DNA from 3 places in the Streptomyces sp. NPDC085460 genome. Region 2 is predicted to be linked to each of the others. Evidence: riboswitches for the same ligand, from Rfam matches in the RefSeq annotation. Region 2 holds a riboswitch; each other region holds the start of a gene.
The links. Region 2 has a riboswitch for cyclic di-AMP ahead of ACIGHB_RS27090 (transglycosylase family protein). Riboswitches for the same ligand answer to the same signal wherever they lie in the genome.
Positions count from the first base shown of each region.

Region 1 (5,622 bases), on a different contig from region 2:
CTCGTGGCTCGACGGGGCGGACCTCGGGTCGCTGGCCCTGTGGTGCACGTACCACCCGGGGCAGACCCCGTACGAGCGCTTCCTCGGCAAGGCGCTCGACCTGGCGGCCCGGGGCGTCCGGTTCAGCGTGGGCGTCGTGGGCCTGCCCGAGCACCACGCGGAGGCGGTGCGGCTGCGGTCGGCGCTGCCGGACCACGTCTACCTGTGGGTGAACGCGGCGGAGGGGCACGCGTACACGGACGCGGAGGCGGCGGTGTGGACGGAGATCGATCCGCTCTTCGGCTACAGCCGGCGTCCGCACCGCTCGGCGGGGCTGCCCTGCCGGACCGGCGAGTCGGTGGTGTCGGTGGACGGCGAGGGGACGGTGCGGCGCTGCCACTTCGTCAGGGCCGAACTGGGCAACCTGTACGACGGCTCCTACCGTGCCGCGCTGCGGCCCCGGGCCTGTCCCCTCGCCGCCTGCGACTGCCACATCGGCTACGTCCACCTGGAGACGCTGCCGCTGTACGACGTGTTCGCCGGCGGGGTCCTGGAGCGGATCCCCGCCGGCCGTCCGGGAGCTACAGGGGCATGAGGTCGGGGCGCTTGGCCTCGACGTGGTCGCCGGAGCTCTCGCCGCGCAGCCGCCGCCCGATCCACGGCACCAGGTACTCGCGCGCCCAGTGGATGTCGTCCCTGCGGACCTCCAGCGGGCCCCGGGCGGGCAGCGGCGGCCACGCCTGGTCGGGGTCGGCCGGGACCGGCAGGCCAAGGACCTGGGCGGCGCGGAGCGCGACCCGGGTGTGCCCCTCGGGCGACAGGTGCAGCCGGTCGTCGTCCCAGGCGCGCCGGTCCTGGACGGAGCGGAGCGACCACAGGTCGAGGACCGGGCAGTCGTAGCGGTCGGCGATGGCGCGGACGTGGGCCGTGTACGTGGCGATCTTGCCGCGCAGGTGCTTGAGCACGGGCACGTCGCGGGTGTCGAAGCCGGTGGTGACCATGACGGTGCCGACGGCGGAGGTGAGGTCTTGGACGGCCCGCTCGAAGCGCTCGGCGACGTCGTCGGGGTCGGTGCCGGGGCGGATGATGTCGTTGCCGCCGGCGCAGAAGGTCACCAGGTCGGGGGCGAGCTCCTTCGCCCGGGGGACCTGCTCGGCCACGATCTGGTCGAGGAGGCGTCCGCGGACGGCCAGGTTGGCGTAGCGGAAGGACTCGTGGTCCGGCAGCTGGTCGGCGAGGAGCACCGCGAAGCGGTCGGCCCAGCCGACGTAGGTGCCGTCGGGTCCGGGGTCTCCGACGCCCTCGGTGAAGCTGTCACCGATCGCCGCGTACGACCCGAATGACCCGAACGCGTTCTTGTCTGTTTCTCTCGAATCGTCTGCCACGTCAGCACATCCTTCCGTTTCGGATGTGACCTACGCGACCGTAAGGAGGGGTTGACGGCGGGTGATATATGCCACCGATAAAGAATTTGCCAAGCCGGAATAGCCGGAGCGGGGCGAAGGCCCCGCACCGGGGGTGCGGGGCCTTCGGACGGCCGTGGGCCGGACGGGTCAGATCGACACGCCGTGCTGGCGCAGGTAGGCCAGCGGGTCGATGTCCGCGCCGTAGCTCGGCGAGGTGCGGATCTCGAAGTGCAGGTGCGGGCCGGTGGAGTTGCCGGTGGAGCCGGAGAGGCCGATCTGCTGGCCGCCGCTGACCGACTGGCCGGCGGAGACGGCGAGGGAGGAGAGGTGGGCGTACTGCGAGTAGTTGCCGTCGGCGTGCTGGATGACGACCTCGTTGCCGTACGCGCCGCTGTACCCGGCGGAGACGACCGTGCCGGCGCCGACGGCGCGGACGGTGGTGCCCGAGGAGGCGATGAAGTCGGCACCGGTGTGGTAGCCGGAGGACCACATGGAGCCGGAGGCGCGGTACGGGGTGGAGACGCCGCCGGAGACCGGGGCGACCCAGCCGGTGGAGGCGGTCTGCGCGGCCGGCTCGGCGGCGGCCGGGGCGGCGGCGCGGTCGGCGGAGCGCGAGGCGCGGGTCTGCTCGCCGGACGACTGGGCCTTCGGGGCGGCCTTGCGCTCCGCCTTCGGGGCGGCCTTGGCGGCGGCCTTCGGCGCGGCGGCGGGCTTCGGGGCGGCGGCCTTGGCGGTGTTCTTGGCGCCGAGGGTGAGCTTCATGCCCGGGAGGATGAGCGAGGGGTTCTCGCCGACGACCTGGCGGTTGTCGGAGTAGAGCTTCTGCCAGCCGCCGGCGACGTTCTGCTCGGCGGCGATCTTGGACAGGTAGTCGCCGGCGACGACGGAGTACGTCTTCGGGGCGGCGGCCTTGGCGGCCGGGGCGGCGGCCGGGGCCTGCGCGGCGGCGCTCACGACGCCGGCGGAGACGGCGGCCGGGGCGGCCTGCTCGGCGGCGTGCGCTCCGGTGGCGCCGATCAGCGGCAGGGCGACGACGGCGCCGCCGGTGCCGGCGGCGACCAGGCCGCGGGTGATGAGGGTGGACTTCTGGCGGCGGTGCTTACCGTTCGCGGGCATGGCGAATTCCTCTCCGGCGCCTGCGAGGTGAGCTGTCGGGTTCGGACTGGAGATGCCCGGCCGCGTTTCTCACGCGGCTTCACCCCGAGCCGTCCTGCGTCGCGGGACCGGCGTACTTCCTTGGGTCCCCCGCTCCTGCCATGCGATGGGATGGGGTCGAATTCCGGACGGTGGCAGGATTCGGCGGTCCGACCGGATTGACGGCGACGCTAGACGAGCGGGGTCGACGCGAACAAGCCGCCGTATTCCGCGGGCATTCCGGGGCGATCTTCGGGCCCGGAATTCCGGTCACCCTCCGTGGATGACGGTCCCTCGATTCCCTTTTCAGGGAGGGTGATTGAACCGGGCGGTCGGCCACGATCCGTCACTTCTATGACGCTGCTCACGCGCGGAATTCCATCTCCCCCTCAACCAGGGCGCGTTACCGCAAGACCTTCCAATACGGACAGATCGCCCATTACCGACCAGGGGGGTGCGCCGCGCCCCTCGCCCCGGGATGATTGCGGGGGGAACCGATCTCGTCCGGTCCCGTGAACGCCTACCCCCAGGAGCATCCGTGACGCAGCAGTTGCCGCAGGTCCAGCCCCTCGAACCCGGCGAGCCCGAGCTCGCGGAGGTCCGCAACTTCCGGGACGTGGGCGGCCTGCCGACGACGGACGGGCGCGCCGTCCGCCCCGGCGCCCTGTTCCGCAGCGGCCACCTCGCCGACGCCACCGAGTCCGACGCCGCCTTCCTGGACGGCCTCGGCCTGCACACGATCTTCGACTTCCGCAACGCCGCCGACGCCAAGGTGGAGGGGCCGGACGTCGAGCTCCCGGGCGTACGGAACGTGAACATACCCCTGAGCGACCCGGCCGACGGCAAGGAGTTCTGGCGGATGGTCCGCGAGGGCGACCTCGACACGCTGCGGGACCTGCTGGGCGACGGCAAGGCCGCGGAGCGGATGACGGTCTCGTACCGCCGGATGATCGTGGAGCGGACCCACGAGCACAGCCGGGTCCTGCACGCCCTCGCCGAGGACTCCGTCCCGGCCCTGATGCACTGCGCGGCCGGCAAGGACCGCGCCGGGCTCTCGATCGCCATCACCCTGCTCGCGCTGGGCGTGGAGCGCGAGGCGATCGAGGCCGACTACGTGAAGTCCGACGCCCCCCACCGCCGCTACAAGGTGCGCCGCAGCTCCACCGCCCGGGACGCGATGGCGCCCGAGGTGATGGAGCTGCTGAGCCCGCTCTTCGACGCGCGGGTCGAGTACCTCCGGGCCGCCTTCGAGACGATCGACGCGACCTGGGGCTCCGTGGACACCTACCTCGCGGAGGGCCTCAAGCTGGCGCCCGAGACCCGCGAGCGGCTGCGGGAACGGTTCCTCACGGAGGCGTGAGCCCCGCGCCGCCGCGGGGTCCGGCTACTGGTTCTGCCCGCCGAGCATGAAGAGCAGGTAGAGGAAGCCGGCGAAGAGGTGACCGGCGATCAGGTACGCGAAGAGGCGGAGCACCAGCCCCTTGGGGAACTTGCCCTCACCGCGCTCCTCGCCGGTGACCGGGGCGGAATTCACTGACTTGTCGGGCATGTCGGTCATGTCGGTCGACCTCTCGGGGCTCAGCGGGAGTGCGGGGCGCCGCCGCCCAGGCACAGTTCGGCGGCGGGGCTCTGCAGGAGCGTGTGGACGAACAGCACCTCGGCACCGGCGCGGCCGGCCGCGCCGATCCGGTGCGGGGTGAGCGAGTCGAAGTGCGCGCTGTCCCCGGGATCGAGCAGGTGCACGGTCTCGCCGAGCGCGAGCCGGACCTGCCCTTCGAGGACGTGCAGCCACTCCTCACCGGGGTGGACGCGCACGATGTCGGCCCGGGTGGCGTACGGCACGTGGACGCGCAGGCACTGCATGGCCCGGCCGGCGCCGCCGGCCTGCCGGTAGATCCAGCCGTCGGCCTCGACCGGCTCGGAGCGGCCGGCCCGGATCACCGGGTCGCGCTCGGCCGGGGTCTCCCCGAGCAGCTCGGCGACCGTCGTACCGTAGATACGGGCGAGGGCCAGCAGCATCGGCAGCGAGGGCTGCCGGTTCCCGGTCTCCAGCCGCGAGAGGTGGGCCGGGGAGAGTCCGGCCCGCTGGGCGGCCGCCTCCAGGGTGAGCCCCCGGCGCCGGCGCAGGGCCCGCAGCTGCGGGGCGACGTCGGGCAGGAGGTCGGGGGCGGCGGTTTCCGGGGCGGAGCCCCGGGGGACGTGGTCCATGGGTCCATTCCGCCAGGTTCATGCCTCTGAGGCAAATTTCTTGCCCCAGAGGCAAAAGCCCCGGCGTGCGGCTGTCAGCGCTGTGCGACCGCCTGCTTGACCAGCGTCTTCCCGAAGTCCCAGAGCAGCCCCCCGCCGCCGTGGGCGTCCTCCATGACCTCCGTGAAGGCGGTCACGAAGCGGTCCACGTCCGCCTCGTCGATCACCAGCGGCGGGATCAGCTTGATCACCTCCAGATGGTCCCCGGAGACCTGGGTGAGGATCCGGTGCCGCTGGAGCAGCGGCACCACCACCATCTGTGCGAAGAGCCCCTTCCGGGCCGTCTGGAGCATCGCCCACCGCCCGCGCAGCCCCAGCGAGCTCGGCCGGCCGAACTCGATCCCGATCATCAGCCCCCGGCCGCGCACCGCGTGCAGCAGCTCGTACCGGGGCACCAGCTCCTCCAGGCGGCCCTTCAGGAGCCCGCCGACCCGCCGCACGTGCGCGACCGTCCCCTCGGACTCCATCACCGCGAGCACCGCGAGCCCCGCCGCCATCGCCTGGGCGTTGCCGCCGAAGCTGGCCGAGTGGACGAGGACCCGGTCCATGGACGAGTAGACCTTCTTGAAGATCCACTCCTTGCCCAGGGTCGCGCCGACCGGCACGTACCCGCCGGAGAGCGCCTTCGCCACGCACACCAGGTCCGGCTCGACCCCGTCCTCGTGCTGGTACGCGTAGAAGTCCCCGGTCCGGCCGAGGCCGGTCTGCACCTCGTCGGCGATCAGCAGCGCCCCGTGCCGGCGCAGCAGCCCCTGGGCGGCGGCGAGGAAGCCGGGCGGGGCCTCGTGGACGCCCTTGCCCTGGATCGGCTCGACCACGAAGGCGGCCACGTCCCCCTTCCGGAGCTCGCGCTCCA
Region 1 covers NZ_JBITTO010000001.1:314,651-320,272, reverse strand. Annotated here, with positions in the region: gene ACIGHB_RS01465 (STM4011 family radical SAM protein) at 1-574, shown strand, start outside; gene ACIGHB_RS01460 (SGNH/GDSL hydrolase family protein) at 561-1,364, opposite strand; gene ACIGHB_RS01455 (peptidoglycan DD-metalloendopeptidase family protein) at 1,533-2,501, opposite strand; cyclic di-AMP (ydaO/yuaA leader) riboswitch at 2,506-2,669, opposite strand; gene ACIGHB_RS01450 (tyrosine-protein phosphatase) at 3,058-3,879, shown strand; gene ACIGHB_RS01445 (DUF6126 family protein) at 3,904-4,068, opposite strand; gene ACIGHB_RS01440 (helix-turn-helix domain-containing protein) at 4,098-4,727, opposite strand; gene ACIGHB_RS01435 (aspartate aminotransferase family protein) at 4,802-5,622, opposite strand, start outside.
Region 1: linked by a shared signal. The riboswitch ahead of ACIGHB_RS01455 (peptidoglycan DD-metalloendopeptidase family protein) and the one ahead of ACIGHB_RS27090 (transglycosylase family protein) in region 2 are both predicted to bind cyclic di-AMP.

Region 2 (5,622 bases):
GCCTCGACGTGCCGGTTGCCGGTGACGAACTCGGTGGAGCCGCCGCCGATGTCGACGACGAGGTACGACTCCGAGTCCGGCAGCTCGCCGGTGGCGCCGGTGAAGGAGAACTCGGCCTCCTGGTCGCCGGTGATCACCTCGGGTTCGACGCCGAGGATCGCCACGACCCCGTCGACGAACTCCTGCCGGTTCTCGGCGTCGCGGGAGGCGGAGGTGGCGACGAAGCGGATCCGCTCCGCGCCGAGCTCCCTGATGACCTCCGCGTAGGCGCGGCAGGCGGCGAAGGTCCGCTCCAGCGCCTCGGGGGCGAGCCGGCCGGTGCGGTCGACGCCCTGGCCGAGCCGGACGATCGTCATCCGCCGGTCGAGCTCGACGAGCTCCCCGGTCTCCGGGTGGACGTCGGCGACGAGGAGGCGGATGGAGTTGGTACCGCAGTCGATTCCGGCGACCCTGGTCACTTCGCCTCCTCCGCGCACGGGTTGACGCACGGGCCCTTGGCCCACCACTCGGGGAGCATGGCGAGGGCCTCGTCGCCGAACGGGTTGACGCCCGGCCCCGCCACCAGCGAGTGGCCGACGAGGACGTGCAGGCACTTCACGCGGTCGGGCATGCCGCCGGCGCTGGGGAAGCCCTCCAGGACCTCGATGGCGTCGCGGCGGGCGAGGTAGTCCTCGTGCGCGGCGCGGTAGGCGGCGGCGAGCTCGGGATCGGTGGCGAGCCGGGCCTGCATCTCCTTCATGACCCCGTTGGCCTCCAGGGTGCCGATGGCCGAGGCCGCCCGGGGGCAGGTGAGGTAGTACGTGGTCGGGAAGGGGGTGCCGTCGGGCAGCCGGGGCGCGGTCTCGACGACGTCCGGGTTGCCGCAGGGGCAGCGGTGCGCGATGGCGCGCAGGCCGCGCGGCGGCCGGCCGAGCTGGGCCTCGAAGGCGGCGACGTCCGCGTCGGTGGGCTCGGTGCGTTCGGTCTGCGGAGGGGGCGTTTCCATCGTGGATCCTGAGTCGGGTCGGTCAGTGGCGGTCGGCGTTGTCGACGCCGTCCCAGAGGTTGTCGTACCAGGGGCGGTCGGCCGCTTCCTGGTCGGCGCGGGGGCGGTCGGCCGCCCCGGGGTCGTTCACGGTGAAGCCGGTCTCGCCGGGAAGCACGTAGTGGAGGTGTTCGCGGGCGAGGCGGCGGACGTAGGCGGGGTCCTGGAGGCGGGCCTTCTCGTCCCGCAGCTCCTCGACCCGCCGGGCCGCCTCGGCGGCCTTGCGCTCCTGTTCGGCGATCTCGCCCTGCTGGGAGACGTAGCTCCTTATCGGGTAGGCGAGGGCGACGACGAGGGAGCAGACGACGAGGGCCAGGAAGGCGGCGCGGCCGGTGAGCCGGGAGCGCCGGGCCTGGCGGCGGGTCTGGGAGCGGTAGACACGGGCGGCGGTCTGCTCGCCGAGCAGCCTGATCCGGGTCGCGGTGGAGAACCGGTCCCGGTCCTTGACGGCCATGTCGTGTCGCCTCCCCTGTCGTCCGGTGTCCTTCTGTCTCCGGTGTCCCTCAAACGTGCGTCCCCGCACACGGTACGGGACCGGGTGCGGGGACGGACGGAACTGCGGTGCCGGGGCCGGTCGGCCCCCGCGGTCAGCCCTTGAAGCGCGGGAAGGCGCTGCGGCCGGCGTAGACGGCGGCGTCGTCGAGGATCTCCTCGATGCGCAGCAGCTGGTTGTACTTGGCGACGCGCTCGGAGCGGGCCGGGGCGCCGGTCTTGATCTGGCCGCAGTTGGTGGCGACGGCGAGGTCGGCGATGGTGACGTCCTCGGTCTCGCCGGAGCGGTGGGACATCATGCACTTGAAGCCGTTGCGCTGGGCGAGCTCGACGGCGTCGAGGGTCTCGGTCAGCGAGCCGATCTGGTTGACCTTCACCAGGAGGGCGTTGGCGGACTTCTCCTCGATGCCGCGGGCGAGGCGCTCGGGGTTGGTGACGAAGAGGTCGTCGCCGACGAGCTGGACCTTGTCGCCCAGCTTCTCGGTGATGACGTTCCAGCCGGCCCAGTCGTCCTCGAACAGCGGGTCCTCGATGGAGACGAGCGGGTACGCGGAGACGAGCTCCTCGTAGTACTCGGTCATCTCGGCGGCCGAGCGGGACTTGCCCTCGAACTCGTAGGAGCCGTCCTTGTAGAACTCGGAGGCGGCGCAGTCGAGCGCGAGCGCGATGTCCTTGCCGGGGACGTAGCCGGCCTGCTTGATGGCCTCGATGATGAGGTCGAGCGCGGCGCGGTTGGAGTCCAGGTTCGGGGCGAAGCCGCCCTCGTCGCCGAGGCCGGTGGAGAGGCCCTTGGTCTTCAGGACGGACTTGAGGGTGTGGTAGACCTCGGTGCCCCAGCGCAGCGCCTCGGAGAAGGACTCCGCGCCGATCGGGGCGATCATGAACTCCTGGATGTCGACGTTGGAGTCGGCGTGCGACCCACCGTTGAGGATGTTCATCATCGGAACGGGCAGCAGGTGCGCGTTCGGGCCGCCGAGGTAGCGGAAGAGGGGGAGGTCGCTGGCCTCGGAGGCGGCGTGCGCGACGGCGAGGGAGACGCCGAGGATGGCGTTGGCGCCGAGCGAGGACTTGTCCGGGGTGGCGTCCAGGTCGAACATGGCCTGGTCGATCAGGCGCTGCTCGGTGGCGTCGTAGCCGACGAGCTCCGGGCCGATCTGCTCGATGACGGCGAGGACCGCCTTCTCGACACCCTTGCCGAGGTAGCGGTTCTGGTCGCCGTCGCGGAGCTCCAGGGCCTCGAAGGCTCCGGTGGAGGCGCCGGACGGCACGGCAGCACGACCGGTGCTGCCGTCGTCGAGGCCGACCTCGACCTCGACCGTGGGGTTGCCTCGGGAGTCCAGGATTTCCCGGGCTACGACGACGTCGATGGACGGCACGAGCATCTCCTTCTGGGATGTGACGCTAGGTGTGACGCAGGGGTCGCAAGGTCTCGTTCGCCTTGCGACAAGAGCCTAACCGGCTCCGGCGGTCCGGCCAGCCGACCGCCCGTCCCCTGGGACGAAAAAGGGCCCAAGAGCACGCATCGAAGGACGAAAGACCCGGGATCTACTGGACAGTAACGGCAGAACCCCGGTCCGGAGCCCACGGGGGAAGGGGCTCGGGACCGGGGTGGTCACCGCGGGAGGGTCGTCGGGCACCGGGAAGCCGCCGGACTCACCGGTGCCGAGGGCCTTACTTCAGGTGGAGCTGCTGGCCCGGGTAGATCAGGTCGGCGTTCTCGACGACGTCCTCGTTGAGCTCGAAGAGCTCGGCCCAGCCGCCGTCGACGCCCTGCGCCGCGGCGATCTTGCTGAGGGTGTCGCCGGCCACGACCTTGTACTCGCCGTCGCCCTTCTTGACCTTCTTGCCGGTCGGGGTGGTGACGGTCTTCTTGGCGGCGGCCTGCGGCGCGGCCTGGGCCTTGGGGGCCTGGCGCTGCTCGCTGCGGTTGGCCGGCTGCTCGGCGGAGCGCTTCGGGGCGCTCTGCTGGGTGCTCTGCTTCGGGGCGCTCTGCTGCTGGGTGCTCTGCTGCTGCGGAGCCGCCTCGGCGGAGCCGCCGTCGTAGGAGGCGGAGGAGAGGCCGACGCCGCAGCTCGGCCAGGCGCCCTTGCCCTGGCCCGCGAGGACCTTCTCGGCGATGGCGATCTGCTGCGACTTGCTGGCCTGGTCGGCGGTGGGGGCGTAGGCGGTGCCGCCGAACGCGGCCCAGGTGGAGGCCGAGAACTGGAGGCCGCCGTAGTAGCCGTTGCCGGTGTTGATCGACCAGTTGCCGCCGGACTCGCACTGGGCGACGCGGTCCCACTCGGAGGCGGTGGCGGCCGAGGCGGTGCCGGCGGCCATCAGCGGGGCGGCGACGGCCGCACCGGTGACGCCGACGAGGGCGACGACGCGAGTGGCCTTGGAGGGACGACGGCGCTTGCCCGTGCCGGAGAACAGCATGGAGTTTCCTCTTCACCGACGCCTGTGAGGTGAGCTGTCGGGTTCGGGCTTGAAGAGTTCGCCCGGCCACGCGTCCTTGCGCGCGGCTTCACCCCTAGCCGGTCGGCCGTCCGTCGTTCCCGACGGCCGGGACCGGCACGAACCTTGGGTCCCCCACTCCTGCCTGCGGCGCTTTCGCGACGACAGTTCCCGGCGGCCGACGGCAGGACTCGGCGTTTCGGTCGACGGGGCCCGCGGTGGCGAGCGGTGATGACCGTAGACACACACCTGCTCGAAGTTCAAAGGGCCTTACGACGGACAAATCGCCCTTACTTGCACTCCGTCAGACCTCGTTTGCGCAGGTGAGAGCTGACGGAAGCAAAGTTTGCGGACGTGACACGCCAGTTGGGGCGAAGAGACCCATGTCTCACTTTCCCAAAATCGGACATAAGGCCCTGAAACGGCCTCACTTCTCCGACGGAGGGTTCGTCAGCTCAAGGCTCTGACCAGGGAGGATGAGATCCGGATCGGTGCCGACCGTATGGCGGTTGGCGTCATACAGGGCGTCCCAGCCGCCGGGGAGATCGTTCTCCCGCGCAATCTCCGACAGGCTGTCACCCGGCCGCACGGTGTAGGCGTCACTTGCGTCCGAGTTGACGGGGATTGAGGTGACCTTGTCCGCAGCTGCGGCATGTCGACCGGATTCCTGCTCGGTGTCCGTCTTGTCGGTTTCCTCCGGGGCGGCCTCGCCCCGGTGCTTGCCCGTCCCGGGTGTGGCCGACGACACGTCAGCCCCGTCCGTACCGGGGGTCACCGGGGTGGCGGGCGCCTCGGGGTCCGCCGGGGTCTTCGAGGCGTCCGGCGACGTGACCGGGGCGTCGGGCGCGGTCGTGCCGGGGGCGATGGTGCCGGGGGTGCCCGTGGAGGCGTCCGGGGCGGGCGTGGAGGCGTCGGGGGCGGGCGTCGCCGGAGGCGTGGCGGTGCCCTCGGGGGCCTGCGTGGCGGGCGCGGTGGGCTCGGCGGGCGTGGTGGGCTTCGCCGGCGCGGCCGGAGCGGTGGCGGTGCCGGCCGCCGTCTCGGCGGCCTTCTCGGCCTTCTCGGCCCGCTCGGTGGCCGTCGTGGCCTTCTCGGCGGGCGCGGCGGGCTTCGGCGCCGTCTTCTCCGCGCCGGAGCTCGCGCCGGTGTCCGCGCCACCGGTCCAGTTCGACTCGGGGGCCACGCCGCCCTCGTCCTCCTCCTGGACGGCCGGGCCGGGCTGTACGCCGGTCGCCTTGCCGTCGTTCGTCAGCCCGGCGATGGGGGCGCAGGTGGCCCAGTCGGTGCTGCCGGAGGAGAGCGCCTTGTCGGCCACGGCGATCTGCTGGGCGCGGCTGGCGAGGTCCGGGCTGGGGGCGTACGCGAGTCCGCCGTGCCGCTCCCACGCCTCCTGTGTCATCTGGAGGCCGCCGTACGCTCCGTTGCCGAAGTTGGCGCTCCACTGGCCGGCGGACTCGCAGGCGGCGACCCGGTCCCAGGTGGCCGCGTCGGCGGCGGAGGCGGAGCCGGCGGCGAGCAGCGGCAGCGCCATGGCGGATCCGGTCACTCCCGCGGTGACGACGATCGCGGGAGCCTGACGGGGTCGACGGTGTCGTCCGTTTCCGGAAAGCATGTCGGGGCCTTTCGCGTGACGGCAGGGACGGCTGGGACGGCCGGGTTCCGGCCGAACGCTG
Region 2 covers NZ_JBITTO010000011.1:61,042-66,663, forward strand. Annotated here, with positions in the region: gene ACIGHB_RS27070 (exopolyphosphatase) at 1-458, opposite strand, end outside; gene ACIGHB_RS27075 (DUF501 domain-containing protein) at 455-985, opposite strand; gene ACIGHB_RS27080 (septum formation initiator family protein) at 1,008-1,478, opposite strand; gene eno (phosphopyruvate hydratase) at 1,612-2,898, opposite strand; gene ACIGHB_RS27090 (transglycosylase family protein) at 3,188-3,934, opposite strand; cyclic di-AMP (ydaO/yuaA leader) riboswitch at 3,939-4,115, opposite strand; gene ACIGHB_RS27095 (transglycosylase family protein) at 4,380-5,495, opposite strand.

Region 3 (5,622 bases), on a different contig from region 2:
CGCCGCGGCCGCCTACTTCTCCGCCAGCCTCGCCTTCCACGCGGACGTCTCCGACGTGGCCGCCGCCCTGGCCACCGCCCGCGCCGAGGGCACCGACCCCGGCTTCGTGGTGATCGACTCCCGCTCGACGGCCTCCTGGGACCAGGGTCACATCCCCGGCGCCGTCCACCTCCCGACCGCGCTCATCCCCGAGCAGGCGGAGCAGCTCCTCGACCGGGCCGTCCCGGTCGTCACCTACTGCTGGGGCCCCGGCTGCAACGGCGCCACCCGCGCGGCGCTCGCCCTCGCCGAGCTGGGCTTCCAGGTGAAGGAGATGCTCGGCGGCTTCGAGTACTGGGCGCGCGAGGGCTTCCCGTACGAGACGTGGGAGGGCCCCGCGGAGCGGACCGCCGACCCGCTGACGGCGCCGGTCGATTCCGAGGACTGCGGCTGCTGAGCCCCGGCCGCCGGGATATCGGATTTTGGATCCCGCGACCCATGCCGTAAGGTCATATTCACCGACGCGGGGTGGAGCAGCTCGGTAGCTCGCTGGGCTCATAACCCAGAGGTCGCAGGTTCAAATCCTGTCCCCGCTACTCAGTAGCCCGAAGGCCCGGATCGTCTCAGACGGTCCGGGCCTTCGGCGTTCCCGGGGTCCGTCCCGTGGCGGCTTGACCTTTACGCAACGTCAAGTTCTACCGTTCCGGACATGGAGTGGTCGATCCAAGAGATCGCCAGGAAGGCCGGCACCACCAGCCGCACGCTCCGCCACTACGGCGAGCTGGGGCTGCTGGAGCCGAGCCGGATCGGCGCGAACGGTTACCGGTACTACGACCAGACGGCGCTCGTGCGCTTGCAGCGGATCCTGCTGCTGCGCGAGCTCGGGCTCTCCCTGCCCGCGATCGCCGAGGTCCTCGAAGGCCAGCGGGACACCTCGGCCGCCCTGCGCACGCATCTGGCCCTCCTCCAGCAGGAGCGCGAGCGCATCGGGCGGCAGATCGAGGCCGTGCGGACCACTCTCCACAAGACCGAGAAAGGAGAACAGCTCATGGCCGAGGAAGTATTCGACGGCTTCGATCACACGCAGTACGAGGCGGAGGTCACCGAACGGTGGGGCCGCGACGCGTACGAGCAGGGGGACCGCTGGTGGCGGTCGCTCGGCGAGGCCGAGAAGAAGGAGTTCATGGAGACGCAGGCGGCCATCGCCCGCGACTTCGGTGCGGCGGCCGCCGCCGGGCTCGCGCCCGGCAGCGACGAGGTGCAGGCGCTGGCCCGGAGGCAGTACGACTGGCTCTCCGTCACCACGCGGCCGACGAAGGAGTACCTGATCGGGCTCGGCCAGATGTACGTGGACGACCCCAGGTTCACCAAGAACTACGACCAGCACGGCGAGGGCACCGCGGTCCTGGTCCGTGACGCCCTGACGATCTGGGCCGAGCGGAACCTCTGACCGCCACGGGCTGACGGCACGGCTCCGCTGGGGTCGGCGTCGTACGCCCGGTCGGCCCTCCGCCGGTCGCCGTCGGGGCCGGTCGCGGGGACCCTGGGAGGGTGCGCGGCGCCGGGCCCGGCGGCGGGCCGGCGACCGGGCAGGAGTACGCGGTGACACACCCTCGGGGAGCGGCGGGCGGTCGGCGGCGGGGCGGGAAGCCCCGCCGTGCGGTCCGGTCCGGCGCTCCCCGGACGCCGTACGGCGGCGGGCCGCCGGCGCAGTCCGCTCCCTACGGGGCCGCCCGGAGGTTCCTGCGGGCGCTGCCGCCGCTGATCATCGTCGGCGGGGTGTTCTTCGACCTGGCGACCCCGGCGGCGTACACGGCGGCGCCGCTCTTCTCCGCCGCCCCGCTGGTCGCCGCGCCGTTCTTCTCCCGGCTCACGACCCTGCTGACCGGGATCGCGGCGATCCTGGCCTCGATCGGGCTGCACGCGTACAACGACACGCTGTCCGACGTGCCCTCGCTCACCGAGACCCTGACCGTGGTGACCGTCTCGGCGCTCGCGATGCTGATCAACCTGGTGGTGCGGCGCAGCGGGGAGCGGCTGGCGTCGGCGCGGGTGATCGCGGAGGCGGCGCAGCGGGCGGTGCTGCCCATGCCGGCGGAACGGATCGCGGGGCTCCAGTGCGCGGCCCGGTACGAGGCGGCGCAGGCGGACGCGTTCATCGGCGGCGATCTGTTCGCGGTGCAGGACACCCCGCACGGGGTGCGGCTCGTGGTCGGGGACGTGCGGGGCAAGGGGATGGACGCGGTGGAGGCGGTGGCCGTCGTCATCGGCGCCTTCCGGGAGGCGGCCGAGCAGGAGGCGGCGCTGGAGGGGGTGGCGCAGCGGCTCGAACGGGCGCTCACGCGGGAGGGGACCCGGCGCGAAGGGCTCGACGCCTTCGAGGGGTTCACGACGGCTGTGCTCGCGGAGGTCCGGCACGAGGGGGGCGGAGTCCGTGTGGTGAACCGGGGGCATCCGCCTCCGCTGCTGCTGTACGGGGACGGGCGTCTGGAGACGGTCGAGCCGGCCGAGGCGGCGCTGCCCCTGGGGATGGGGGAGTTGGCGGTCTGGCCGGACCGGGCCGACGAGCGGCCGTACCCGCCGGGCGCGACGCTGCTCTTCTACACGGACGGGCTGTCGGAGGCGCGGGACGCGTACGGCGTCTTCTACGATCCGGCGGCCCGGCTCGCGGGGGCGGTCTTCCCGGGGCCCGAGGAGCTGCTCGACGCGCTCGTGGACGACGTGCGGCGGCACACCGGAGGCGGTTCGACGGACGACATGGCGCTGCTCGCGGTGAGCCGTCCGGCGGCGGGGGCGCCCGAGCGGAGGCGGACGATGCCGGTGGTGCCGCCCGAGCCCGCGCGCTGAGCGGAGCCGCTGTCACCGTGCGTGCTCGCGAGGTGTCACAGCGATAACAATTGACACAACGTCAGATTCCGAGGGTTTGGCCGGGCCTCGCTGAACGGGGGTCAACTCGGGCGAATCCCTGCCAATTCAATGAATGATCAAGAGGAACGGCTTGGAATAGGGCCGCCGTGTCTATTAACGTTCGATAACGCAGCGCGGTCGTCCCAGCCGTCGCAAGAGACGGCTCCGTGCGCACACGCCGAATCCCGAAAGGGAACCGGGGAACCATCCCTTGGGGTGAATCGGGCCCCTCGCACACCCCCCGTGCGAAAACGCCCGTAGGAGACCTTCCTGCTCCGAACCCGTCAGCTAACCCGGTAGGCGAGAAGGAAGGAAAGGAGCGCGCCTCCGTGGCGTCCAACACCCCCGTACCCGGTGCCCCCTTCGAGCCCTTCGGCGGCCCGGGTGCCGTCGGAGCGGACGACCCGGCCGGCACAGTGCCGGGCGCGTACGACCCCCCCTCCTTCACCCCCGCGCCCGGGGAGTGGAACCCGACCGAGGGCTCCCTGCGCGCCGAGAGCCGCGCGGGCGGCCGGCACCGGGTCGTGAAGCAGCGCTCCAACTTCGCCCGCTCCTCCACCGTCCTCGGCGTCGGCGTCATCGCCGCCGTCGGCGCGGGCGGCCTCGCCACCGCGCAGGAGAAGCCCCCGGTCGCGATCTCCCTCCCGGACCTCCCCGACCTCGGCCTGCCGGACGCCCACGACCTGCCCGGCGTCGGCGCCCTGCTGCCCGGCGGCGACGAGGAGCCGGCCCCCGCCCCGGTCGAGGACACCCTGGTGGCCGCCGCGGGCGGCACGGCCACGAAGCCGCTCACCTCGATCACGTACAACGCCCCGGCCGACACCGCCGCCGGCACCGAGGCCGGGGAGCGCACCGCCTCCGCCTCCGACGCGGGCGAGGCCCTGCGCGCCCGCATCCTCCAGCAGGCCGAACAGCAGCAGCAGGCCGCCGTCGACGCCGAGAAGCTGGCCGCCGAGAAGGCCGCCGCCGAGAAGGCCGCCGCGGACGCCAAGGCCAAGGCGGAAGCCGCCGAGAAGGCCGAGGCCGAGGCGAAGGCCCGGGCGGAGGCCAAGGCGGAGGCGGAGCGGATCGCGAAGGAGAAGGCCGAGGCCGAGCGGATCGCCGCCGAGAAGGCCGAGGCCGAGCGGCTCGCCAAGCTGGCCGCCAGCTACTCCATGCCGCTCTCCTCGTACACCCTGACCTCCACCTACATGCAGTCCGGTTCGATGTGGTCCTCCGGCTACCACACGGGCCTCGACTTCGCCGCCCCCACCGGCACCCCGCTCAAGGCGGTGCACGGCGGCACCATCACCTCGGCCGGCTGGTCCGGCTCGTACGGCTACCGGATCGTCCTCCAGCTGGAGGACGGCACCGAGGTCTGGTACTGCCACCTCTCCTCCATGACCGTCGCCGCCGGCCAGACCGTCACCACCGGCGAGACCATCGGCCGCGTCGGCGCCACCGGCAACGTCACCGGGCCCCACCTCCACATGGAGGTCCACACCCCGGACGGCTCGGGCATCGACCCGGCCGAGTGGCTGCGGTCCAAGGGCCTGACGGTCTGAGCCCGCCTTCCGGTCGGGGTTCAGGCTCCCCTATCGGAATACGCCCGGCGGTGCACGGAGTTGATGTCCGTATGACGTCACCTCTGCGCCCGCTGGGCACCTCCGACCTGCATGTCTTCCCGCTCGCCCTCGGGGGCAACGTCTTCGGCTGGAGCGCCGACGAGGAGCGGTCGTTCGGCGTCCTCGACGCCTACGCGGCGGCCGGCGGCAACTTCGTGGATACCGCCGATGTCTATTCGGAGTGGGTCGAGGGCAACGAGGGCGGCGAGTCCGAATCGATCATCGGCCGCTGGCTGGCCGCCCGGGGCAACCGCTCCGACATCGTCGTCGCCACCAAGGTCGGCGCCCACTCCCGCCTCAAGGGCCTCTCCGCCCCCACCATCAAGGCCGGCGCGGAGGAGTCCCTGCGCCGCCTCGGCACCGACTACATCGACCTCTACTACACGCACTTCGACGACGAGTCGGTGCCGGTGGAGGAGATCGTCACCGCCCTCGACCAGCTCGTGAAGGACGGCAAGGTGCGGGCCGTCGCCGCGTCCAACATCTCCCCGGAGCGGCTGCGCGCCTCCCTCGACTTCGCCGAGGCCGAGGGACTCGCCCGCTACGTGGCGCTCCAGCCCGAGTACAACCTCGTCGCGCGGGAGAAGTACGAGGGCCCGCTCCTCGACACCGCCGCCGCCACCGGCCTGGCCGCCGTCCCGTACTACGGCCTCGCCGCCGGCTTCCTCACCGGCAAGTACCGGCCCGGCCGGACCGTCGAGAGCGTCCGCGCCCGGGGCGCCTCCGCGCTCGCCGAGACCGCGCGCGGGCAGGCCGTCCTCGCCGCGCTCGACGAGGTCGCGGAGGCCCACGGCGCCGAGCCGGCGACCGTCGCCCTCGCCTGGCTCGCCTCCCGCCCCACCGTCGCCGCGCCGATCGCCTCGGCCCGCACGGTCGAGCAGGTCCCCGCCCTGGTCGCGGCCGCCGCCCTGACCCTGACGGCGGAGGAAACGGCCCGCCTGACGGCCGCCTCCGAGACGCCCCAGGGCTAGGGCCTGTCCGGCGGATCAGGGCCGGACAGGCGCTAGCCCTTGTAGGGGTTGTAGCCGCCGTAGTCGAGGTACTGCGGCGGCACCCACACCCGGCCGGTCGCCCGCGCCGCGTACGAGAGCGCGGGCGAGGCCGTCGCCCGGCGCTCCCACAGGTGGTGCAG
Region 3 covers NZ_JBITTO010000003.1:686,347-691,968, forward strand. Annotated here, with positions in the region: gene ACIGHB_RS11025 (rhodanese-like domain-containing protein) at 1-436, shown strand, start outside; tRNA gene ACIGHB_RS11030 (tRNA-Met) at 502-575, shown strand; gene ACIGHB_RS11035 (MerR family transcriptional regulator) at 689-1,429, shown strand; gene ACIGHB_RS11040 (PP2C family protein-serine/threonine phosphatase) at 1,723-2,826, shown strand; cyclic di-AMP (ydaO/yuaA leader) riboswitch at 3,053-3,204, shown strand; gene ACIGHB_RS11045 (peptidoglycan DD-metalloendopeptidase family protein) at 3,216-4,430, shown strand; gene ACIGHB_RS11050 (aldo/keto reductase) at 4,502-5,461, shown strand; gene ACIGHB_RS11055 (PrsW family intramembrane metalloprotease) at 5,494-5,622, opposite strand, start outside.
Region 3: linked by a shared signal. The riboswitch ahead of ACIGHB_RS11045 (peptidoglycan DD-metalloendopeptidase family protein) and the one ahead of ACIGHB_RS27090 (transglycosylase family protein) in region 2 are both predicted to bind cyclic di-AMP.